3 regions of the Streptomyces sp. NBC_00554 genome follow, and region 2 is predicted to be linked to each of the others. Evidence: riboswitches for the same ligand, from Rfam matches in the RefSeq annotation. Region 2 holds a riboswitch; each other region holds the start of a gene.
What was found. Region 2 has a riboswitch for thiamine pyrophosphate ahead of thiC (phosphomethylpyrimidine synthase ThiC). Riboswitches for the same ligand answer to the same signal wherever they lie in the genome.
Positions count from the first base shown of each region.

Region 1: it holds a riboswitch for thiamine pyrophosphate, as region 2 does, so the genes downstream of both, thiO (glycine oxidase ThiO) here and thiC (phosphomethylpyrimidine synthase ThiC) in region 2, are expected to answer to the same signal.
Region 3: it holds a riboswitch for thiamine pyrophosphate, as region 2 does, so the genes downstream of both, OG266_RS12135 (thiamine ABC transporter substrate binding subunit) here and thiC (phosphomethylpyrimidine synthase ThiC) in region 2, are expected to answer to the same signal.

Region 1 covers NZ_CP107799.1:7,465,652-7,473,417, reverse strand. The annotation lists gene OG266_RS32925 (hypothetical protein) at 1-406, opposite strand, end outside; gene metF (methylenetetrahydrofolate reductase [NAD(P)H]) at 463-1,386, opposite strand; gene thiE (thiamine phosphate synthase) at 1,519-2,190, opposite strand; gene OG266_RS32910 (Rv2175c family DNA-binding protein) at 2,282-2,647, opposite strand; gene OG266_RS32905 (NAD(P)/FAD-dependent oxidoreductase) at 2,770-3,933, opposite strand; gene OG266_RS32900 (hypothetical protein) at 4,042-4,446, opposite strand; TPP riboswitch at 4,499-4,612, shown strand; gene thiO (glycine oxidase ThiO) at 4,610-5,833, shown strand; gene thiS (sulfur carrier protein ThiS) at 5,830-6,042, shown strand; gene OG266_RS32885 (thiazole synthase) at 6,046-6,840, shown strand; gene pknB (Stk1 family PASTA domain-containing Ser/Thr kinase) at 7,057-7,766, shown strand, end outside.
Region 2 covers NZ_CP107799.1:5,121,552-5,129,317, forward strand. The annotation lists gene OG266_RS22460 (YibE/F family protein) at 1-1,083, opposite strand, end outside; TPP riboswitch at 1,155-1,311, shown strand; gene thiC (phosphomethylpyrimidine synthase ThiC) at 1,304-3,106, shown strand; gene OG266_RS22470 (VWA domain-containing protein) at 3,215-4,657, shown strand; gene OG266_RS22475 (hypothetical protein) at 4,752-5,618, opposite strand; gene OG266_RS22480 (metallophosphoesterase) at 5,801-6,877, opposite strand; gene OG266_RS22485 (LacI family DNA-binding transcriptional regulator) at 7,065-7,766, opposite strand, start outside.
Region 3 covers NZ_CP107799.1:2,810,803-2,818,568, reverse strand. The annotation lists gene tsf (translation elongation factor Ts) at 1-243, shown strand, start outside; gene pyrH (UMP kinase) at 434-1,204, shown strand; gene frr (ribosome recycling factor) at 1,409-1,966, shown strand; gene OG266_RS12145 (phosphatidate cytidylyltransferase) at 1,966-3,093, shown strand; gene rlmN (23S rRNA (adenine(2503)-C(2))-methyltransferase RlmN) at 3,174-4,280, shown strand; TPP riboswitch at 4,315-4,433, shown strand; gene OG266_RS12135 (thiamine ABC transporter substrate binding subunit) at 4,513-5,592, shown strand; gene OG266_RS12130 (ABC transporter permease) at 5,568-7,244, shown strand; gene OG266_RS12125 (ABC transporter ATP-binding protein) at 7,245-7,766, shown strand, end outside.

The sequences.
Region 1 (7,766 bases), 2.3 Mb from region 2:
CGGGTGAGAAGACGTTGTCCTCGCCGGCGTACTCGTCGTCCTGGGGATTCACCATGCCGTCGGTCGCTTCGAGGCCGGAGACCTCCAGCGACGGATCCTGGTGCTCGGGCTCACCGCGGCGGCGCTTGCTCTTGATCTTGTCGGTGCCCTGACGGTTGCCGACGGCCCAGCCGGCCGCGAACCCGCGGCGGAACGACAGCGTGACGTACGTCTGGCCGACCGCGAAGGCCGCCGCGCCCAGGCCGATGACCACCACGGAGGGAATCAGCACGCCGAGGACCACGCCGAGGAAGCCGGCGAAGGCGAGCAGCCGGTAGCGCAACCGCGCCTTGTACTGCAGCAGGACCTCGCCCAGCAGCCACAGCGCGACGACGCCGAACGCGATATAGAGGACCGTCCAGCCCATGTACGCCCCTCTCCCAGTGGCCGCTACGCAGTGTGTCGTACGTGGGTGCGACCGGTCTAGGCCTGCTGTGGGTGGTGCAGACCCAGATTGTCGTAGATTTCCAGCGTCGCCGTGGAGTTGTTGAGCGTAATGAAGTGCAGTCCGGGGACTCCCTCGGCCAGCAGCCTCGCGCAGAACTCCGTGGCGAACTCGATGCCAATGGAGCGTACAGCCGCTGCATCGGCTTTGGCTGTGAGGATTCGCTCTTTCAGGACGTCCGGGAATGAGGCGTTGCTGAGCTTCGGAAGCCTCTCCAGCATCTTCACACTCGTGACCGGCATGACCTCGGGAATCACCGGAGTCTCACAGCCGGCCGCGGCGACGCGGTCGCGCAGGCGGAGATACGACTCGGGGTGGAAGAACATCTGTGTGATCGCGTAGTCGGCGCCGGCGCGGCACTTGTCGACGAAGTGTTCGACGTCGAGGTCCCAGGCCTCGGAGCGCGGGTGCATCTCGGGGAAGGCCGCGACACCGACGCAGAAGTCGCCGGACTCCTTGATGAGACGGACGAGTTCAGCCGCGTAGGTCAGGCCCTTGGGGTGCGGCACCCAGTCGCCCATCGGGTCGCCGGGCGGGTCGCCGCGGACGGCGAGGATGTTGCGGATCCCGGCGTCCGCGTACTGGCCGATGATGTTGCGCAGTTCCGCGATGGAGTGATTGACCGCGGTGAGGTGGGCGACCGGGGTGAGCGTCGTGTCGACGACGATCTGCTGGGTCTCCTTGACCGTGCCCGCACGGGTGGATCCGCCTGCTCCGTACGTCACGGAGACGAAGTCCGGCGCGACCGCCTCGACCCGGCGCAACGCGTTCCACAGGTTCCGCTCACCCTTGGGGGTCTTCGGCGCGGAGAACTCGAACGAGTACGTCTTGTTGCCGGTCGCGAGCATGTCGCGCACGGTTCGTGCGCGGTCAGTCCTGGTGGAAGCAGATCCGAGGGCCATACCCGCAGGTTAGCCAGGGGGATCGGGTCCCCCAACCGAACGACCGAGAATTGTCCGATTTGTCGACTTCTTGTCCACCCCTCGGACAGCTTCCGGACAGCTTTTCAGGCCATCGGGCCGCTACTCGGGCAGCTACTCGGACAGCTCTACGCCGCGCAGCCGCTTGGCGAACTCTCCCGCCGCCGCTCCCGGGTCGTCCGCCTCCGTGATCGCCCGTACGACGACGACGCGGCGGGCGCCCGCCTCCAGCACCTCGTCGAGGTTGCCGAGGTCGATGCCGCCGATGGCGAACCAGGGGCGGTCGGTGCCCAGCGAGGCCGTGTACCGGACCAGGTCGAGGCCGGGTGCGTGGCGGCCCGGCTTGGTGGGGGTGGGCCAGCAGGGGCCGGTGCAGAAGTAGTCCACGCCCTCCTGGACGGCGGCCGCTGCGGCCTCGGACTCGGCGTGCGTGGAGCGGCCCAGGAGGACCTGGTCGCCGAGGATGGCGCGGGCCGCGGGAACCGGGAGGTCGCCCTGGCCCAGATGGAGCACGTCGGCACCGATCGCGTGGGCGACATCCGCCCGGTCGTTGACCGCGAGGAGCTTGCCGTGGCGTGCGCAGGCGTCCGCGAAGACCTGGAGGTGTTCCAGTTCCTCGGCCGCCTCCATGCCCTTGTCGCGCAGCTGCACGATGTCGACGCCGCCCTCCAGGACCACGTCCAGGAAATCGGCGAGGTCACCCTGGCGCTTGCGGGCGTCCGTGCACAGGTACACGCGGGCGTCGGCGAGCTGGGCGCGTGCGGCCGCGGCGGCGTTGTCGGGCATGGGTGTGTCCCCCATTGTCGGTGCGTGGGGACCACGGCGGCCGGGGTGGTCCGTGGCCGCCGTGGTCCGGACGTCGGACGGTCTGTTCAGGTCAGACGGCGAGCGCCTGGGCGCGACGCTTCACCTCCGTGCCGCGATTCTCGCTGAGAGCCTGCGCGGGGGTACCGGGCAGGCTCGGGTCGGGGGTGAAGAGCCACTCGAGCATCTCTTCGTCGGAGAAACCGTCGTCCCTCAGGAGCGTCAGGGTGCCTGTCAGGCCCTTGACCACCTTGTCCCCGTCGATGAAGGCGGCAGGGACGTGCAGCGCGCGGTTCTCACCACGGCGTACGGCGATCACCTGGCCCTCCTTGACCAGCTGCCGGACTCGGGTCACCTCGACGCCGAACTGCTCGGCGATGTCGGGGAGGGTGAGCCAGGCGGGTACGAGAGCATCGATCTTTGCGTCAATCTCGGTCACGGGACAAGCCTGCCATCCCGGACTGACACTCGGTACCCGAGTCCCGCCCCGACAGGGCGCAAAACACCCAAAACCGATCAGGACCGCTGATGGCCGCCCCCTCGGCGGCGAATCCGTTCCGCCTACGCCGTCGCCGTCTTCAGCGGTCGCGCCGGGTCCGACAGCAGCTCCGGGTTCATCAGGGTGCCCGCCTCGATGAGTTTGCGGCCCTGCGCCAGATCCCTGGGGCGGCCGACCGCCAGGAGGGCGACCAGGCGGCCGTCGTGGAGCCAGCAGACCGTCCAGGCGGCGCCGGACGGGTCGCCGCGCCAGACGGTGGTGTCGGCGGGGGCGTGGTGGCCGACGTACTGGACGAAGCGTCCGAACTGCTCGGACCAGAAGTACGGGACGGGGTCGTACGCGACGGGGGATTCGCCGATGATGTTCGCCGCCACCGTGCGCGGGCCCTGGAGGGCGTTGTCCCAGTGGTGGACCAGAAGGCGGTCCTCGTACCGGCCCGAAGGGAAGGAAGCGCAGTCGCCGACCGCGTAGACGTCCGGAGCGGAGGTGCGCAGATGGTCGTCGGCCACGACCTCGCGGTGGGCGCCGAGCTCGATGCCCGAGCCGCTGAGCCAGGCGGTGGCGGGGCGCGCGCCGATGCCGACGACCACGGCGTCCGCGGGCACCCGGGAGCCGTCGTCCAGGACCACCGCGCCGGGCTCGATGCGCTCCACGCGCGCGTGCGTGCGCAATTCGGCCCCGCTGTCCGCGTACCAGGCGGCCATCGGCTCGGCGACCTCGGCGGGCAACGCCCCGGCGAGCGGCCGGTCGGCGGCCTCGACGACGGTCACCACGCACCCCGCGTCACGCGCCGCCGTGGCGAACTCTGCGCCGATCCAGCCCGCCCCGACCACCACGATGTCGTGCTGCTGGGCGAGCACCGGACGCAGCCGCTCGGCGTCGTCCAGGGTGCGCAGCAGATGGACCCCGGGGACGCCCTCCGCGCCCGGCAGCCGGATCGGTTCGGCGCCGGTCGCGACGACCAGGACGTCGTAGGGCACCGGGCCCGTGGCGGTGTCCAGCTCATGGTCCTCGGGGCGGACGCCGAGCGCCTCGCGGCCGAGCTGCAGTTCGATGCCCAGTGCCTCGAAGTCGATGTCGAAGGCGGAGCCCTCGGCCTTGCCGAGCAGCACGGCCTTGGACAGCGGTGGCCGGTCGTACGGCTGGTGCGGTTCCGCCCCGATCAGCGTCACACCGCCGTCGAAGCCCTGTTCTCGCAGGGCGACCGCGGTCTGCACGCCCGCCATGCCGGCGCCCACGACGACGACCTGCCGTACCGTCCGTTCCTGAACCCGCGTCTTCTCGGTCACCTGATCACCATAGACAGCTGACGATTTGTCAGTCAGCGGGCGTGCTCAGTGACCTGTTCCACATCGCCCGTCCTGACCTGCGCCGCTCGTCCCGGCCTCGTCCACGTCGCTCGGCCCGACCTCTTCCACGACGCTCGTCCCACTGCCTCGCTGCGACTCCCACTCCCAGGTCTCCTCCAGCCGCACGCGCCCGTCGGGCAGCTCCGCCACGCGGGACACGCAATGCCCCGAGGAGGTGCTGCCGTCGCGCTTCAACTGCACGTACCGGAAGTCGAGACGGTCACCCTCGCGGGTACCCAGGAGATGCCCGCGTACGACATCGCCGCCCGCGTAGTCGGCCCAGATCTCGCCGTTCCGCTCGTGGTAGGTGAACCGGGTGCGGGTACCCACCTGACCTGGTGCCTGGTCGGCAACCGGGGACAGGACGAGGCCGTCGAGCGAACGGGCCATGGACGCGGGCTCCCTTACTGAGACATACCGCAGCGGGCTAGGCTGGCCAACGTAAAGCACTCGCGGGAGTCCGGACGCACCGGGCTGAGAGGGAGGCTGGGACGGCCTCCGACCGTACGAACCTGATCCGGGTCATGCCGGCGAAGGGAGGGGCTGGACGCCCATGTCGCGTACACCGTCAGACACATCCCAGACATCAGACGCATCTCTCGCATCTCTTGCATTCCAGTCTTCGGGCACCTCGGACGTCCTTGTCATCGGGGGCGGAATCATCGGTCTTGTGACGGCCTGGCGGGCCGCGCAGCGCGGGTTCACTACCGCGCTCCTGGACCCCGAGCCCGGCGGTGGCGCCGCGCAGGTCGCGGCCGGAATGCTCGCCGCCGTCACGGAACTGCACTACGGCGAGCAGACCCTGCTGGGCCTCAACCTCGCCTCCGCGGACCGCTACCCGGACTTCGTCGCCGAGCTCACCGAGGCGACGGGCCAGGACCTCGGCTACCGCCGGTGCGGCACCCTGGCCGTCGCACTCGACGCCGACGACCGCGCCCACCTGCGTGAACTGCACGCCCTGCAACGTCAGTCGGGGCTCGACTCGGAGTGGCTCAGCGGGCGTGAGTGCCGCCGCCTCGAACCGATGCTCGCGCCCGGCGTACGCGGCGGACTGCGGGTCGACGGCGACCACCAGGTCGATCCGCGCCGGCTCGCCAAGGCCCTGGTCACGGCGTGCGAGCGGGCCGGAGTGGTGTTCCACCGGACGTGGGCCGAGCGCCTGACCGTCGTACGGGACCGGGCCGCCGGAGTCGTCACCGCCGACGGCACGGAGCTGTCGGCGGAGCAGGTGGTCCTCGCCGCGGGCAGCCTCAGCGGGCGCCTCGCGGGCGTTCCCGAAGCCGTACTGCCACCCGTGCGCCCGGTGAAGGGGCAGGTGCTGCGGCTGACCGTGCCGAAGCCGTACGCGCCCTTCCTGAGCCGGACCGTGCGTGCCGTCGTCCGCGGCAGCCATGTCTATCTCGTGCCGCGTGAGAACGGCGAGCTCGTCGTGGGCGCGACCAACGAGGAGCTGGGCTGGGACACGACGGTGACCGCGGGCGGCGTGTACGAGCTGCTGCGCGACGCCCATGAGCTGGTCCCCGGGATCACCGAGCTGCCGCTCACCGAGACGCGCGCCGGACTGCGCCCCGGCTCGCCGGACAACGCGCCGCTGCTCGGCCCCACCGAACTCGACGGGCTCCTGCTGGCGACCGGGCACTACCGCAACGGCGTCCTGCTGACCCCCGTCACCGGTGACGCGCTGGCGCATGCCCTGGCCACCGGCGAACTCCCGGAAGTGGCACGCCCCTTCACCCCCAAGCGCTTCAGCCCGGCCCTCACGGAGCAGCCCGCATGAACCTCCTCGTCAGCGTCTTCGTCAACGGAGAGCGGCAGCGGATCGCCGCGGGAACCGCTCTCGACACGCTCGTCGCGGCGCTCACCCCGGCCCCGTCCGGCGTCGCCGCCGCGCTCAACGAAACCGTCGTCCCGCGCGGGCAGTGGTCGTCCACCTCCCTCTCCGAGGGAGACCGCGTCGAAGTCCTCACCGCCGTCCAAGGAGGCTGACCCATGGCCGACGATCCCTTTGTCCTCGGTGGTACATCCTTCTCGTCCCGTCTGATCATGGGTACGGGGGGTGCGCCCAGCCTCGACGTCCTGGAGCGCTCGCTCGTCGCCTCCGGCACGGAGCTGACGACGGTCGCGATGCGGCGCGTAAACGCTTCCGTGCACGGTTCGGTGCTGTCCGTGCTCGACCGGCTCGGCATCCGGGTGCTGCCGAACACGGCGGGGTGCTTCACCGCCGGGGAGGCCGTACTGACCGCCCGTCTCGCGCGGGAGGCTCTCGGCACCGACGTGATCAAGCTGGAGGTCATCGCCGACGAGCGCACCCTGCTGCCCGATCCGATCGAACTGCTCGACGCGGCGGAGACGCTGGTGGACGACGGGTTCACCGTGCTGCCTTACACGAACGACGACCCGGTTCTCGCGCGGAAGCTGGAAGACGTCGGCTGCGCCGCGATCATGCCGTTGGGCTCGCCCATCGGATCCGGGCTCGGGATCCGCAATCCGCACAACTTCCAGCTGATCGTGGAGCACGCGCGCGTGCCGGTCATTCTGGACGCGGGGGCCGGTACGGCGTCCGATGCCGCGCTCGCGATGGAGCTGGGGTGTGCGGGTGTGATGCTCGCCTCGGCCGTGACCCGGGCGCAGGAGCCCGTGCTCATGGCCGAGGGCATGCGGCATGCGGTGGAGGCGGGGCGGCTCGCCTATCGCGCGGGGCGGATTCCTCGGCGGTACCTCGCCGAGGCGTCGTCTCCTGCGGAGGGGCTGGCTCGGCTGGATCCGGAGCGGCCTGCCTTCTGACTGCCGTCCGTGGTTGCTGCCTCAGGACTTCCCCGCCCGCGCACCGCCCGTTTCCAGTCCGTTGGAAGGTGCGGGTCTCCTGTGGGGGTCCCGCGCCGTCGGCGGCTGCCGCGTGGTTCTCCGTCCTGCGACGTGCGTCACAGGTCGGCTTCAGTACAGCCCCGGTATCGGCTGAACGGGTGGGGGCTGACAGTGGCGGCTCGTACACTCACCTGCGTGGATACGACCCTTCAGGACCCGCTTGTCGGGCAGCTGCTCGACGGCCGCTATCGCGTCGACGCGCGGATCGCGGTCGGCGGGATGGCCACGGTCTACCGGGCCCTGGACACCCGCCTCGACCGCGTGCTCGCCCTCAAGGTGATGCACCCGGCGCTGGCCGCCGACGGCTCGTTCGTGGAGCGGTTCATCCGCGAGGCCAAGTCGGTGGCCCGGCTCGCACACCCCAATGTGGTGCAGGTCTTCGACCAGGGGACGGACGGGTCGTACGTCTATCTGGCCATGGAGTACGTCGCCGGGTGCACCCTGCGTGACGTGCTGCGCGAGCGCGGAGCCCTCCAGCCGAGGGCCGCGCTGGACATCCTGGAGCCGGTGCTCGCCGCGCTCGGCGCCGCGCACCGCGCCGGCTTCGTGCACCGCGACATGAAGCCGGAGAACGTCCTCATAGGGGATGACGGCCGGGTCAAGGTGGCGGACTTCGGGCTCGTACGGGCCGTGGACACCGTCACGAACACGACGGGAGCCGTCCTCGGCACCGTTTCGTATCTCGCCCCCGAGCAGATCGAGCACGGCACCGCCGACGCCCGCGTCGACGTGTATGCCTGCGGAATCGTCCTCTACGAGATGCTGACCGGCGACAAGCCGCACTCCGGGGACTCCCCCGCCCAGGTGTTCTACCAGCACCTCCACGCGGACGTACCGCCGCCGTC
Region 2 (7,766 bases):
CTGCGTCACCGTCACGTCGTCGAGCACACCGAGCGAACCGATGATGATGCCCGCGAGCAGCAGACCGCTCATGTCGATGGACGGATAAAGGCCGTGGATCAGACCGGTGTTGTCGTCGGTGTTCCCGGTGAGTGACGCCCAGTCGATGAACCCGGAGCCGAGCAGCCCGATCAGCAGCAGCGAGAGCAGCGTGCCGATCACCGCCACCGAGGTCCGCGCCGACAGCCCATGGCACATGTAGAGCGCGATCAGCATGATGGCACTGGATCCGACGACCGCCACGACCAGCGGGTTCGAGCCCTGCAGGATCGCGGGCAGGATGAAGAGCGTCAGGATCATGAAGCTGACGGCCAGCGCGATCAGCGCCATGACGCCGCGCATCCGCCCCACGACCACGACGACCAGCGCGAAGATCCCGGCGAGCACCGTCATCGGGATCCTGCGGTTCACATCGGTGACCGAGTACTGCAAGTCCTTGGGCGCGGAGGGCTCGTACGCGACCACGACCTTCTGGCCCTCGTGCAACTGGCGTGACTGGTCCGGCTGGACGATCTCGGTGAACGTACGGCCCTTGTCGTCGCCGGTGTCGACCCGGATCGTCGCCTTCTTGCAGTCGCCCGTCGCCTGCTGCTGCGCGGAGGAGCCCTCGGCGGTGGACGTGTCGCCGGTCGGCGTCTCCCCCGAGGCGTTCACGGAATCGCAGTCCACCTTGTCGACCTTGGTGACCGTCGCCTGCTGGGTCTGCCGGTCGAAACCGACACCGGTGCGCTCGTGCCCCGGGGCGCCGCCCGGCCAGAGCACCACGAGACCCACGACGACCGCGGCGGCGAAGGGGATCAGCACCGCGCCGATGACCTTGCGCAGATGCTTGGAGACGGGAGCGGCGGGGCCATGGCTGTGACTGTGCGAGTGTCCGTGGCCGTCGCCCGGTCCGTGCCCGCCACCGGATCCCTGCCCGCCGCCCGGCCTTTGACCGTCGCCGGGTCCTCCGCCACCGCCCGGACCGTGTCCGTGGCCGTCGCCAGGACCATGTCCGTGGGGCGGCTCGGACGGCGGAATCGGGGGCTGCTGCATCGTGGTCACCGACCGATCATCGCAAGAACGGACAGGGCCCACTGTTCAGCGCGCCCGATGTGACGCTAGCGTGGAGGCACCTTTGCACACGCGGGAGCTCGGAGCACCGGGCTGAGAGGGCGCTGACCTTCGTCGTAGCGATGTTTCACATGAAACATCGGCAGACGGAAGCCGCTGCGTCGACCGCCGAACCTGTTACCGGGTAATGCCGGCGTAGGGAGTAGGTCTCATGACCAACAAGGACGCACGCACGCCTGCCTCCAGCCAGACGGACGGGGTTTCCGCACCGTCCCAGAACGGCGAGGCCGGGCAGTCCATCGGCTGGCACAAGGCGTATGTCGGGGGTTCGCGCCCCGACCTGCGGGTGCCGGTCCGTCAGGTGCACCTCACCAACGGGCAGTCCGTCACGCTGTACGACACCTCCGGCCCGTACACCGATCCGACCGTCGACACCGATGTGCGCCGGGGTCTGGCGCCGCTGCGCGAGAACTGGATCATCGCCCGCGGCGACACCGAGGAGTACGCGGGGCGCCCGCTCCGCCCCGAGGACGACGGGATCAAGCACACCTCACCGCGCGGAGGTCTCCGCAACCTCGACGCGGTCTTCCCGGGGCGGCCGCGCCAGCCGCGCCGGGGCCGCTCCGGACTGGCTGTGACGCAGCTCGCGTACGCCCGTCGCGGCGAGATCACGCCCGAGATGGAGTTCGTGGCGGTCCGCGAGAACGTGGACGCCGAGGTCGTACGCGAGGAGATCGCCGCCGGTCGCGCGGTGCTGCCCGTGAACGTCAACCACCCGGAGATCGAGCCGATGATCATCGGCAAGCGGTTCCTGGTGAAGGTCAACGCCAACATCGGCAACTCCGCGGTGACCTCCTCGATCGAGGAGGAGGTGGACAAGATGACCTGGGCTACGAAGTGGGGTGCCGACACGGTCATGGACCTGTCCACCGGCCGTAACATCCACACCACCCGCGAGTGGGTGCTGCGCAACTCCCCCGTCCCCATCGGCACGGTTCCGCTCTACCAGGCGTTGGAGAAGGTGGACGGCCGCGCCGAGGAGCTGACCTGGGACATCTACAAGGACACGGTCATCGAGCAGGCCGAGCAGGGCGTGGACTACATGACGGTCCACGCGGGCGTGCGCCTGCCGTTCGTGCCGCTGACCGCGAACCGCAAGACCGGCATCGTCTCGCGCGGCGGCTCGATCATGGCGGCCTGGTGCCTGGCGCACCACCAGGAGAGCTTCCTCTACGAGAACTTCGAGGAGCTCTGCGAGATCCTCGCGGCGTACGACGTCACCTACTCGCTCGGCGACGGGCTGCGGCCCGGGTCGATCGCGGACGCCAACGACGCGGCGCAGTTCGCGGAGTTGAGGACGCTCGGGGAACTCAACACGATCGCGAAGCGTTTCAATGTTCAGACCATGATCGAAGGCCCGGGACATGTCCCGATGCACAAGATCAAGGAGAACATCGACCTTCAGCAGGAGATCTGTGATGAAGCTCCGTTCTATACGCTCGGCCCGCTGACGACGGACGTCGCGCCTGCGTACGACCACATCACCTCCGGCATCGGTGCCGCGATGATCGCCTGGTGGGGCACGGCCATGCTCTGCTACGTCACGCCCAAGGAGCACCTGGGCCTGCCCAACCGTGACGACGTCAAGACCGGCGTCATCACCTACAAGATCGCCGCCCACGCAGCCGACCTCGCCAAGGGGCACCCAGGTGCGCAGGTATGGGACGACGCGTTGTCCGACGCCCGCTTCGAGTTCCGCTGGGAGGACCAGTTCAACCTGGCCCTCGACCCGGACACGGCACGGGAGTTCCACGACGAGACACTGCCGGCCGAGCCGGCCAAGACGGCCCACTTCTGCTCCATGTGCGGGCCGAAGTTCTGCTCCATGAAGATCTCGCACGACATCCGACGCGAGCACGGAGGCACGCAGACGGAGATCGAGGAGGGTATGGCTCAGAAGTCCAAGGAGTTCGCCGCCGCGGGCAATCGGGTCTATCTGCCGTTGGCGGACTGAGGCCGCGCGTACGAGGGGTGTGGTGGCCGGGGTCGTCCGATGCGCGGAGTTGTGCGCGTATGTGTATCGGACGGCTCCGGTGCCGGGTTCTCTCGGCAGACTGGGCGCATGACATCCACATCCATGAGCAAGGGTGCCAATCTTCCTGTCGAGGCCGGGGCCGTACACGTGGTGCTCGGCTGGTCCGGGGGGTCCGGTGCGCCGGACGCCGATGCCTCCGCGCTGCTGCTCGGTGCGGGTGGACGGGTGCGGGACGACGGGGACTTCGTCTTCTACAACCAGCCGCAGCACGCCTCCCGTGCCGTACGTCATCTCGGGAAGCGGCAGGACGCCGGGGCCACGACGGACACGGTCGAGGTCGACCTGCGTGCCCTGGAGCCGGACATCGAGAGGGTCGTCCTGTGCGCCTCGGCCGACGGGGGCACCTTCGGTGAGCTGTCCGGGCTGACGCTGAGGCTGCTCGACGCCGGGACGCGGGACGAGCTCGCGTACTTCGAGATGGAGGCCACGACGGAGACGGCGTTCATCGGTGGTGAGTTGTATCTGCGGGGCGGTCGGTGGAAGTTCCGTGCGGTCGGACAGGGGTATGCGTCCGGACTCGCGGGCCTGGCCACCGACTTCGGGATCAGTGTGGATGAGGAGCCGGAGGCCGCCGTAGCCTCGCCGACCGTCGCCCCGGCGGCCGCTGCGACTCCCACTGCAAGGGCTACGCCGCCGGCCGCTCCCACGCCCACGCCTGCGCCAACGCCCTCAGCCCCCGCACCCCCTCCGCAGAGCAGCCCTCGCCTCACCAAGGGCGAGGAGCAGCTGCCCCTGGACATGCGCAAGCGGCTCTCCCTGCGCAAGGAGCAGGTGGCGGTCAGTCTGAAGAAGCACGGTGCGGCGGGGGTCAGGGCGCGCGTCATTCTGGTCCTCGACGCCTCCGGATCCATGTCAGGGCTGTACTACAAGGGCGTCGTCGCAGACGTGGTGGAGCGGATGGTCGCGGTCGCCGCGGAGTTGGACGACGACGGGGTGATGCAGGCATGGACGTTCGCGTCCCACCCCGCCCGGCTGCCGGATCTGAGCCCGGGGGAACTGCCGGAGTGGCTGGAGCTTCATGTCCGGGTCGGTGAACTGACCCTGTTCCGGCGGAGCAAGAAGCCACGCAAGGGTCTGCGGCCGGGGCAGGTGGACATGCGGGCGGTCGGCATCCAGAACGAGGAGCAGAGGGTGATCGCCGAGGTCCGTGCGTACGTCCGCGAGCACCCGGCCGCCGATCCCACCCTGGTGCTGTTCTTCTCCGACGGCGGTGTCTACCGGAACAAGGAGATCGAGAAGGAGCTGCGGGAGGCGGTGGAGGAGCCGGTCTTCTGGCAGTTCGTGGGCTTGGGCCGGTCCAACTACGGCGTGCTGGAGCGGTTCGACGAGCTGCCGGGCAGGCGCGTCGACAACGTGGGATTCTTCGCCGTCGACGACATCGCCGGCCTTCCGGACCCGGAGTTGTACGACCGGCTGCTGTCCCAGTTCCCGGCCTGGGTGACCGCGGCACGACAGCTGGGCATCGTCTGACCCGCGTACGAGCGGCCAGGGCCGGGCCCGCGCCGGTGCGGCGCGGGCCCGGTTCTCCGTCACGCGACCGTCCCCGGATGTCGGCGTACCGGGGTCACTCCGGCTGGTGTTCAGGCCCTCCGAAGTCCGGGCTCGAGAAGTCCGGGCTGGAGTAGCTGGGCCGTGGGCCTGCCGCCGGGCCGCCGTCGGGGCTGCTGAACCCCGGCCGGTTGTAGCCGAGTTGCGGCATGCGGCTGATCGGCGTGGGCGACGTACGGCCCATTGCCGCCGCGCCCGGATCCGCGAGTGCCTCCCTGAGGAACGGCAGGATGCCGCGCGCCAGCAGGGCATCGCGCCAGGCTTCCCTGGCCCGGGCGACCTGTTCGTCGAGCTCGCCGCGCGCTCCGGCCTGGAGCGAGGACGAGCCGTTGCGCAGTGCCGTGAGAAGCAGTCCGACCGCGGCGACCAGAATCGCGACCGCCGTGACCGCGCCGAAGACCCACCCGGTGGTCAGGAGGGTCTTGGCGAACGCCGGCTCGGGGTCGAGCATCTTCAGGATGTACCCCACGAGCAGGAAGATCGCCGCGGCTGTGCCGGCGAGGACGGGGGCGAGCACCGCGACGACGGCGATGGCGCCCGCTCCGGCTGTCTCGGTGACCTCCCCCACGGTGGCGGCGAGCCCCATCGCGCTCGAGCCCGGCTCCGCGGAGCCGGCCTCCTCGCGAACGGGCGGGGTGGTCGGCGCCGGATGGCGCAGTTCCTCACGGACCTTCACGTAGTGCTGGTACTCGGCCGTCGCGGCCGCCGTGATGAGCGCGGTGGCGTTGAGTGCCATGGTGCGCAGTTGTTCCGGGTTGAGCCGCTGGCCGACAGCGGCGAGTTCCGGGCGGTGTGGTGCGGAGCGCAGCGCCTCATCGAGGATCCGCTCGTATTCCTGGCGGTCCTCGCTCAGCAGGTGCTGCGGAACGCTGTTCATCTGCATCCCCCGATGCTCCGTAGGGCTGATGGCTCGCACGCTGACGAGCCGTTGGGCAGAAACGGAGGGGAGCCTGCTACGGATAGTCCGATGGTAGAGCGGTGACGGCACGCCGTGACAGGGGGTTTCCAGAAATTGCCCCCTGGCCAGCGCAGTCCTCCGTGGGGGGACGCCTGCCCGTTGAACCCTCAGTTATCCAATGGCAGTTGCTGGACCAGCAGTTTTCCGGCCATGGTCACGCCGCCGTCCATCGCGATGGCCAGTCCGTCGGCGTAGAGATGCGGACCTTCGACGATGGGGCCCGTACTGTCTTCGCCGTCCTCCGAGCCCACTTCGCCGAGCAGGTACGGGATGGGGCTGTGGCCATGGACGATGCGCGTGCCGCCGTATGCGTCAAGGAGGGAACGCACGGCCTCGGCGCCGCCGTCGTCGCGGAAGGCGAAGCGCTTGGTGAACTTGCGGAACAGGTCCCAGCACTCGTCCGCGTCATTGCGGGTGAGGGTTTCGCGGATGGTGTCGTTGAGCGCCTCGATCGAGTCGCCGTAGTCGAGGTAGGCGGTGGTGTCGGAGTGCACCAGGAGGTGTCCGTCGACCAGCTCCATGGCGTCCAGGCGGGCCATCCACTGCAGATGATGGTCCTGGAGACGGTCCATGTCGGTCTTCTGGCCGCCGTTGAGCAGCCAGGCGGCCTGGAAGGTGGCGGTGCCCGCGCCGGAGTTGACGGGGGTGTCGCCGAAGCGCTTGGCGCCGAGCAGCAGCAGCTCGTGGTTGCCCATGAGCGCCTTGCAGTAGCCGCCGGCCGCGGCCGCCTCGGCGGACAGCCGCATCACCAGGTCGATCACGCCGATGCCGTCCGGGCCGCGGTCGGTGAAGTCGCCGAGGAACCACAGGCGCGCGGTCCCGGCGGACCAGTTGCCCGCGGAGTCGATGAGGCCCTGCTCCTGGAGCGCGGCGACGAGCTGGTCGAGGTAGCCGTGCACATCGCCTACGACGTACAGCGGCCCCGGTCCGTCGGTGGTCTCCGGAGCGGCGGGGTCAACGGCGATCTGAACCGTGTCACCCCGGTTGATGACCGGCAGGTCACGTCGCGTGGGCGTGTAGCCCTCGGGCTCCTCGACGGGCCCCGCACCCTCGTCGGGTGGCGTGTTCTGTGCGTACGGACCGGTCTCGTGGACGTACGCGGGCACCCGGAAGTCGCGCAGCGTCGCCGCCCGCGCCAGCTCGGGTCCCTGACCGGCCCCCTGAGTCATCGACCCCTCCACCACCATCGCGCCGCATCTGCACCGGATCGGACTGCCTGGTCGCAGCGGCCCGCGGTGTCGTGGGCCCATCATAGGAATGCGGATCGCGCCATGTGATGACCCAGGGGTGGTGAATCGGGGCAGGAGCCCAGTTCACCGGGGTTTTTGCCCGAATTGGGCGGGGCTTTCCCCGCCCTTTCTTTACCGGGCGTCAACCTTTCTCGGGTGATCGGGGCGGACTCACCGTCGTACGCGGCGGACGGCGTTCGGAGGAGGTCCGCACGATCAGCTCGGTCGGTATCACCTGCTCGACCGGTTGGTCCGATTCGACCCCCTCGATCGCGTCGATGAGGAGCTGGACCACCGCTGTGCCGATTCGGCGCGGTTTGAGGGAGAGCGTGGTGATCGGCGGCTCGGTGTTCGCGTAGACGGTGGACTCGCTGCAGCAGACGAGGAGCAGGTCGTCCGGTACGCGCAGGCCGTAGCGTCTGGCGGCGGCCAGCAGGTCGGTGCCGTTCGGGTCGAAGAGCCCGTAGACGGCGTCGGGGCGGTCGGGCCGCGCGAGCAGCCGGTCGGCGGCGACGGCTCCCGCGCACGGATCGTGCGCCGGGTAGGCCTCGTACACCGGATCCTGGCCCACTCGCTCGCACCAGCGCAGGTAAGCGGTGGTGGAGAGGTGGGTGTAGGTGTCGGTGGTGGTGCCGGTGAGGAGGCCGATCCGGCGGGCGCCGGCGTCGGCCAGGTGGTCGAGGATGCCCAGGACCGCGGCCTCGTGGTCGTTGTCCACCCAGGCGGTGACCGGCAGTGAGCCGGCCGGGCGGCCGTCGGAGACGACCGGTAAGCCCTGGCGGACCAGCTCGCTGACGACCGGGTCGTGGTCGGACGGGTCGATGACCACGGTTCCGTCCAGGGC
Region 3 (7,766 bases), 2.3 Mb from region 2:
GAGGACGTTCCGGCCGAGGTCGTCGAGTCCGAGCGCCGCGTCGCCGAGGAGACCACCCGCGCCGAGGGCAAGCCCGAGGCCGCCCTTCCGAAGATCGTCGAGGGTCGCGTCAACGGCTTCTTCAAGGACGCCACCCTTCTCGGTCAGCCGTACGCGCTGGACCCGAAGAAGTCCGTCCAGAAGGTCCTGGACGAGGCCGGTGTCACCCTGAAGCGCTTCGTGCGCATCAAGGTCGGCATCTGAGTCCGTACCGCGATCGACGCCCGACCCCGCTAGGGTCGACAGCAGTCGTCCGCGTACGTGGGCACGCGCGCGTGCGTGTCGGACGACAGCAGATCTGACGAGGAGGCCATTGCCGAGCATGGGATGCGAACAACACCCCACCGGCAATGGCCTTCTTTGTATGTGTGACACGTAAAGAGGCGAGAGACCCATGACCACCACGCAGGCCGACAAGGGCGAGAAGACCGACGACGGCAAAGGCACGGGACGCTTCATGCTGAAGCTTTCCGGCGAGGCGTTCGCCGGTGGCGGCGGACTGGGCGTCGACCCCGACGTGGTGCACAAGATCGCCCGCGAAATCGCGGCCGTCGTGCGCGGCGGCGCCCAGATCGCGGTCGTCATCGGCGGCGGCAACTTCTTCCGCGGCGCCGAACTCCAGCAGCGCGGCATGGACCGGGCGCGCTCCGACTACATGGGCATGCTCGGCACGGTCATGAACTGCCTGGCCCTCCAGGACTTCCTGGAGAAGGAAGGCATCGACAGCCGTGTCCAGACCGCCATCACCATGGGGCAGGTCGCCGAGCCGTACATCCCGCTGCGCGCCGTACGGCACCTGGAGAAGGGCCGTGTGGTCATCTTCGGCGCCGGTATGGGCATGCCGTACTTCTCCACCGACACCACCGCCGCGCAGCGCGCCCTGGAGATCGACGCCGAGGCCCTGCTGATGGGCAAGAACGGTGTCGACGGGGTCTACGACTCCGACCCGAAGACCAACCCCGAAGCGGTTAAGTTCGACTCGCTCAGCTACGGCGAGGTCATCACCCGCGACCTCAAGGTCGCCGACATGACCGCCATCACGCTGTGCCGGGACAACAAGCTGCCCATCCTGGTCTTCGAGCTTCTGACGGAGGGCAATATCGCGCGGGCCGTCAAGGGTGAGAAGATCGGCACACTCGTGGGTGAACACAGCAGCCGGGCCTGACGGGAACCGACTCCGACAGGGGTCGAACCCGGACCGGGCAAGGACCCTGATCGGGGACGGGCCCCGACCGGGTACGGACCCTGACCGGGGGATGGACAATGTCCTGCCGGTCCGGAACCGTGCAGGAATAAGACGCGACGCAGCCGGCTGCCACCCCTACGAGGAACAGCTGCCGGGCCTACTCAAGACACGCAGGAGCAAGTGGTGATCGAAGAGACCCTCCTCGAGGCCGAGGAGAAGATGGAGAAGGCCGTCGTGGTCGCCAAGGAGGACTTCGCCGCGATCCGCACCGGCCGTGCGCACCCGGCGATGTTCAACAAGATCGTGGCCGACTACTACGGCGCGCTGACGCCGATCAACCAGCTGGCCTCGTTCTCGGTGCCCGAGCCGCGTATGGCGGTGGTGACCCCGTTCGACAAGAGCGCGATGCGCAACATCGAGCAGGCGATCCGCGATTCCGACCTGGGTGTCAACCCGAGCAACGACGGCAACATCATCCGGGTGGTGTTCCCGGAGCTGACCCAGGAGCGCCGCAAGGAGTACATCAAGGTCGCCAAGACCAAGGGTGAGGACGCCAAGATCTCGATCCGCTCCGTCCGCCGCAAGGCGAAGGAGACCATCGACAAGCTGGTCAAGGACGGCGAGGTCGGCGAGGACGAGGGCCGCCGTGCGGAGAAGGAACTCGACGACACCACGGCGAAGTACGCCGCCCAGGTGGACGAGCTCCTCAAGCACAAGGAAGCGGAGCTGCTCGAGGTCTGATGAACGACTCTTCCTGGGGGGCGCCGCCACAAGCCGGGTACTGGGGGCCGTCCGAGCAGGGGCCTGTCCAGGGGGCTGCCCCGGCGGGTCCCACGTACGATGCGTATGACGCGCAGCACACTCGGCCCATGCCCATCGTGCCCGACGTACCCGCACATGGCGGAGACCAGGATGACGACCGGGGGGCCGCTCGGCTGAGCGGTCCCCTGTTCCGCGACGACACACCGGCGACGGCGCCCTACGGGGACTCGTCGCAGAAGCCGCAGGAGCCCATGCCCAGCGCCCCACAGCCCGCCCCCGCACCGCAGAAGAAGAGCGCGGGACGCGACTTGGGCGCGGCCATAGGGGTGGGCGTCGGGCTCGGCGCGGTGATCGTCGCGTCGTTGTTCATCGTCAAAGCCGTGTTCATCGGCGTGATAGCGGTAGCCGTGGTGGTGGGGCTGTGGGAGCTCACGTCACGGCTCCAGGAGCGCAAGGGCATCAAGGCGCCCCTCGTGCCACTGGCGCTCGGCGGTGCCGCGATGGTCGTCTCCGGTTACGTCCGGGGTGCCGAGGGCGCTTGGGTGGCGATGGCGCTCACCGCACTGGCCATCCTGGTCTGGCGTATGACGGAGCCCCCCGAGGGCTACCTGAAGGACGTCACGGCCGGCGTTTTCGCGGCCTTCTACATCCCGTTCCTGGCCACCTTCGTCGCGCTGATGCTCACGGCCGACGACGGCTCCTGGCGGGTGCTCACGTTCCTGCTGCTCGCCGTGGTCAGCGACACCGGCGCGTACGCGATCGGCTGGCGCTTCGGCAAGCACAAGCTCGCGCCGCGCATCAGCCCCGGCAAGACCCGCGAGGGCCTGGTCGGAGCGGTCACCTTCGCGATGGCGGCGGGCGCGCTGTGCATGGAGTTCCTGATCGACGACGGCACCTGGTGGCAGGGCCTGCTCCTCGGCCTCGCGGTCGCGGCCAGCGCCACGCTGGGTGACCTCGGCGAGTCCATGATCAAGCGGGACCTGGGCATCAAGGACATGGGCACGCTGTTGCCGGGCCACGGCGGCATCATGGACCGGCTGGACTCGCTTCTGCCCACGGCTCCGGTCGTGTGGCTGCTGCTGGTGATCTTCGTCGGGTCCGGCTGACCTGCGGTTTTATCGGTTGGGGGCTCGTTGTCCACAGGGCGGCGAGTCCCCCTCCGTATGTCTGCGACACTGGTACAGCCATGCCTAAGCCCGGAGAACTCACATTCGTCGCCCCGCGCGGAGCCAAGAAGCCGCCGCGGCATCTCGCCGATCTCACGCCTGCCGAGCGTAAAGAGGCGGTTGCCGCGATCGGTGAGAAGCCGTTTCGTGCCAAGCAGCTGTCGCAGCACTACTTCGCGCGGTACGCGCACGACCCCGCGGAGTGGACGGACATCCCGGCCGCCTCGCGCGGGAAGCTTCAGGAGGCGTTGCTTCCTGAGCTGATGACGGTCGTGCGGCATCTGTCGACCGACCAGGAGACCACGCGCAAGACGCTGTGGCGGCTCTTCGACGGCACGCTCGTCGAGTCCGTGCTGATGCGGTACCCGGACCGGGTGACCATGTGCATCAGCTCGCAGGCCGGGTGCGGGATGAACTGCCCGTTCTGTGCGACCGGGCAGGCCGGGCTGGACCGGAATCTCTCCACCGGCGAGATCGTGCACCAGATCGTGGACGGTATGCGGGCGCTCAGGGATGGGGAGATCCCGGGCGGTCCGTCGCGGCTCAGCAACATCGTCTTCATGGGCATGGGTGAGCCGCTCGCCAACTACAAGAGGGTGGTCGGCGCGATCCGTGCGCTGACCGACCCCGAGCCCGACGGGCTCGGCCTCTCGCAGCGTGGCATCACCGTGTCGACCGTCGGGCTTGTCCCGGCGATCAACCGGTTCTCCGACGAGGGCTTCAAGTGCCGCCTCGCCATTTCTCTCCACGCGCCGGACGACGAGCTGCGCGACACCCTCGTACCCGTGAACACGCGGTGGCAGGTGCGGGAGGTGCTGGACGCCGGCTGGGAGTACGCGGCCAAGTCGGGGCGCCGGCTCTCCATCGAGTACGCGCTGATCAGGGACATCAACGACCAGGCGTGGCGTGGTGACCGGCTCGGGCGGATGCTCAAGGGCAAGCCCGTGCATGTCAATCTCATCCCGCTGAACCCGACCCCGGGTTCGAAGTGGACCGCCTCGCGGCCCGAGGACGAGAAGGCGTTCGTCGAGGCGATCGCGGCCCACGGGGTGCCGGTCACCGTCCGGGACACCCGTGGTCAGGAGATCGACGGGGCCTGCGGTCAGCTCGCGGCCACCGAGCGGTAACCTGGCTGGGAACAACCGCACAATCCACATCTTCATATTCCGACAGGGGAGCGCCACAGCGCTGAGAGTGCGGTAGCCGGGTCACCGGTGGGCCGCAGACCCTCAGAACCTTGCCCAGGTCATTCTGGGTAGGAAGTTCGGTCAATACTCAAGCTGTTGCGCCCTGCCCGGGAACTCTCAGGGGTTCCCGGGCAGGGCCGCGTCTCTTCCTGGTCATCCCAGGAGGAAATCAGTGAGCAAGAAGAGGACGATCACGGCCGTCGTTGTCGGCCTGGGGCTGGTCACGCTGTCCGCGTGCGGCTCGTCCGGCAGCGGGAGCAGTGACGCTGACTCCAAGACCGTCACCCTCGTCAGTCATGACTCCTTCACCTACTCCAAGGACGTGCTGAGCGCCTTCGAGAAGGAGTCCGGGTACACCGTCAAGGTCCTCAAGGACGGCGACGCCGGGCAGGCCGTCAACAAGGCGATCCTCACCAAGGACAATCCGCAGGGCGACGTCTTCTTCGGCGTCGACAACACCCTGCTGTCCCGCGCGCTCGACAACGGGCTGTTCCAGTCGTACGAGGCCAAGGGCTCGGACCTGATCCTCCCGGAGTACCGGGTCGACGAGGACAAGCACCGGGTCACGCCCATCGACTCGGGTGACATCTGCGTCAACTACGACAAGGCCTACTTCAGCGAGCACAAGCTGACGCCGCCGCAGTCCTTCGACGACCTGATCAAGCCCGAGTACAAGAACCTCCTCGTCACCGAGAACGCCTCCACGTCCTCGCCCGGCCTCGGCTTCCTGCTCGGGACCGCCGCGAAGTACGGCGACGACGGCTGGCAGGACTACTGGACGAAGCTCAAGGCCAACGGCGTCAAGGTCGTCGACGGCTGGGAGCAGGCGTACAACGAGGAGTTCTCCGGCTCGGCCGGGGGCAAGAAGGCCAAGGCGGACCGGCCGCTCGTCGTCTCGTACGCCTCCTCGCCGCCCGCCGAGGTCATCTACGCCGACCCGAAGCCGACGACCGCGCCGACCGGCGTCGCGACCGGCACCTGCTTCCGGCAGGTCGAGTACGCGGGGCTGCTGAGCAACGCGAAGAACACCAAGGGCGGCGAGGCGCTCATCGACTTCCTGATCACGAAGCAGTTCCAGGACGACATGCCGCTGAACATGTTCGTGTACCCGGTGGTGGAGGGCGCGAAGGTGCCGGCCGAGTTCACGGAGTTCGGTCCGCAGGCCAAGGACCCCGAGACCATGGCCCCCGCCAAGATCGCCGACAACCGTGACCAGTGGGTCAAGTCGTGGACCTCGCTCGTACTGAAGTAACGCCCCGGGCGCGTAAGAAGTCCCGTCGGGGAGACGCGGCGCGGTTCGGGCTCATGGCCCTGCCCGTCGCGTTCTTCGGCGTCTTCTTCGCCTACCCGGTCGCGGCGATCGTGGCCCGTGGTCTCAAGGTCGACGGGGTCTGGCAGTTCGGGCGGATCTGGGATGTGCTCGCGCAGTCCGACATCCGGCACGTCCTGTGGTTCACCACTTGGCAGGCGCTCGCGTCGACGGCGCTCACGCTGCTGATCGCGCTCCCCGGCGCGTATGTCTTCGCGCGCTTCGATTTCAGGGGCAAGCAGGTTCTGCGGGCGGTGGTGACCGTGCCGTTCGTGCTGCCGACGGTCGTCGTCGGTACGGCGTTCCTTGCGCTGGTCGGCCGGGGCGGGCTTCTGGACGAGCTGTGGGGCGTACGACTGGACACGACGGTCTGGGCGATCCTGCTCGCGCATGTCTTCTTCAACTACGCGGTCGTCGTCCGCACGGTCGGCGGGCTGTGGTCGCAGCTCGACCCGCGTCAGGAGGAGGCCGCGCGGATGCTCGGCGCCTCCCGACTCGCGGCCTGGCGCAAGGTGACGCTGCCGGCCCTGAGCCCGGCCGTGGCCGCCGCCGCGCTGATGGTCTTCCTCTTCACCTTCACCTCCTTCGGTGTCGTGCAGATCCTCGGCGGTCCCACCTTCTCGACCCTCGAAGTCGAGATCTACCGGCAGACCTCGGAGATCTTCGACCTCTCCACGGCGGCGGTGCTGACGATCATCCAGTTCGTGGCGGTGGGCGCGATCCTCGCCGTGCACGCCCGGACCGTACGGCGTCGGGAGACCGCTCTGCGTCTGGTGTCCCCGGAGGTGACCGCACGCAGGCCGCGCGGGGTCGGGCAGTGGGCGCTGCTCGCCGGTGTGCTCGCGAGCATCGCCGTGCTGCTCGTGCTGCCGCTCGGCGTGCTGGTCCAACGGTCCCTGGACGCGCCCGACTTCGGGTACTACAGGGCACTGACCTCCGACGACAGCGGCATCTTCCTAGTTGCGCCGATCGAGGCGATCGGCAACTCGCTGCAGTACGCGCTCGCCGCCACCGCCATCGCCGTACTCATCGGCGGTCTGGCGGCCGCCGCCCTCACCCTGCGTGCGGGCCGGCTCGTGCGCGGCTTCGACGCGCTGCTGATGCTGCCGCTGGGTGTGTCGGCGGTGACCGTCGGGTTCGGGTTCCTGATCGCGCTCGACGAACCGCCGCTGAATCTCAGGAGCAGTTGGATCCTGGTGCCGCTCGCGCAGGCGCTGGTCGGTGTCCCCTTCGTCGTACGGACGATGCTGCCCGTGCTGCGGGCGGTGGACGGGCGGTTGCGGGAGGCGGCGGCGGTGCTCGGGGCGTCGCCGTGGCGGGTGTGGCGCGAGGTCGATCTGCCGATGGTGCGGCGGGCGCTGCTGGTGGCGGCCGGGTTCGCCTTCGCGGTGTCGCTTGGTGAGTTCGGGGCGACCGTCTTCATCGCGCGGCCCGACAACCCGACGCTGCCGGTCGCCGTGGCCCGGCTGCTCGGGCGTGCGGGTGACCTCAACTACGGCCAGGCGATGGCCCTTTCGACGATCTTGATGGTGGTGTGCGCGGTGTCGCTGCTGCTGTTGGAGCGGGTACGGACCGACCGGACCGGGGAGTTCTAGATGCTGCTGAGCCTTGAGACCGCGACCGTGCGCTTCGGCGGGCGGGCGGTGCTCGACGCCGTCGACCTCGCGGTCGCCGAGCACGAGATCGTGTGTGTGCTGGGGCCGAGCGGCAGCGGCAAGTCGACGCTGCTGAGGGCGGTGGCCGGGCTCCAGGCGCTCGAAGCAGGCCGGGTGCTCCTCGACGGCCGTGACCAGGCGGGGGTGCCCGCACACAAGCGGGGCGTCGGCCTGATGTTCCAGGACCACCAGCTCTTCCCGCAGCGGGACGTGGGCGGCAATGTCGCCTTCGGGCTGCGGATGCATGGGTCGAGCAAGGGCGAACAGGCGGTGCGGGTACGGGAGTTGCTGGAGCTCGTCGGGTTGCCGGGCGCCGGACACCGGGCCGTCGCCGCGCTCTCCGGTGGTGAGCAGCAGCGGGTCGCGCTGGCCCGTGCCCTGGCTCCGCGCCCCCGTCTGCTGATGCTCGACGAGCCGCTCGGGCAGCTCGACCGCTCGCTGCGTGAACGTCTCGTCGTCGAA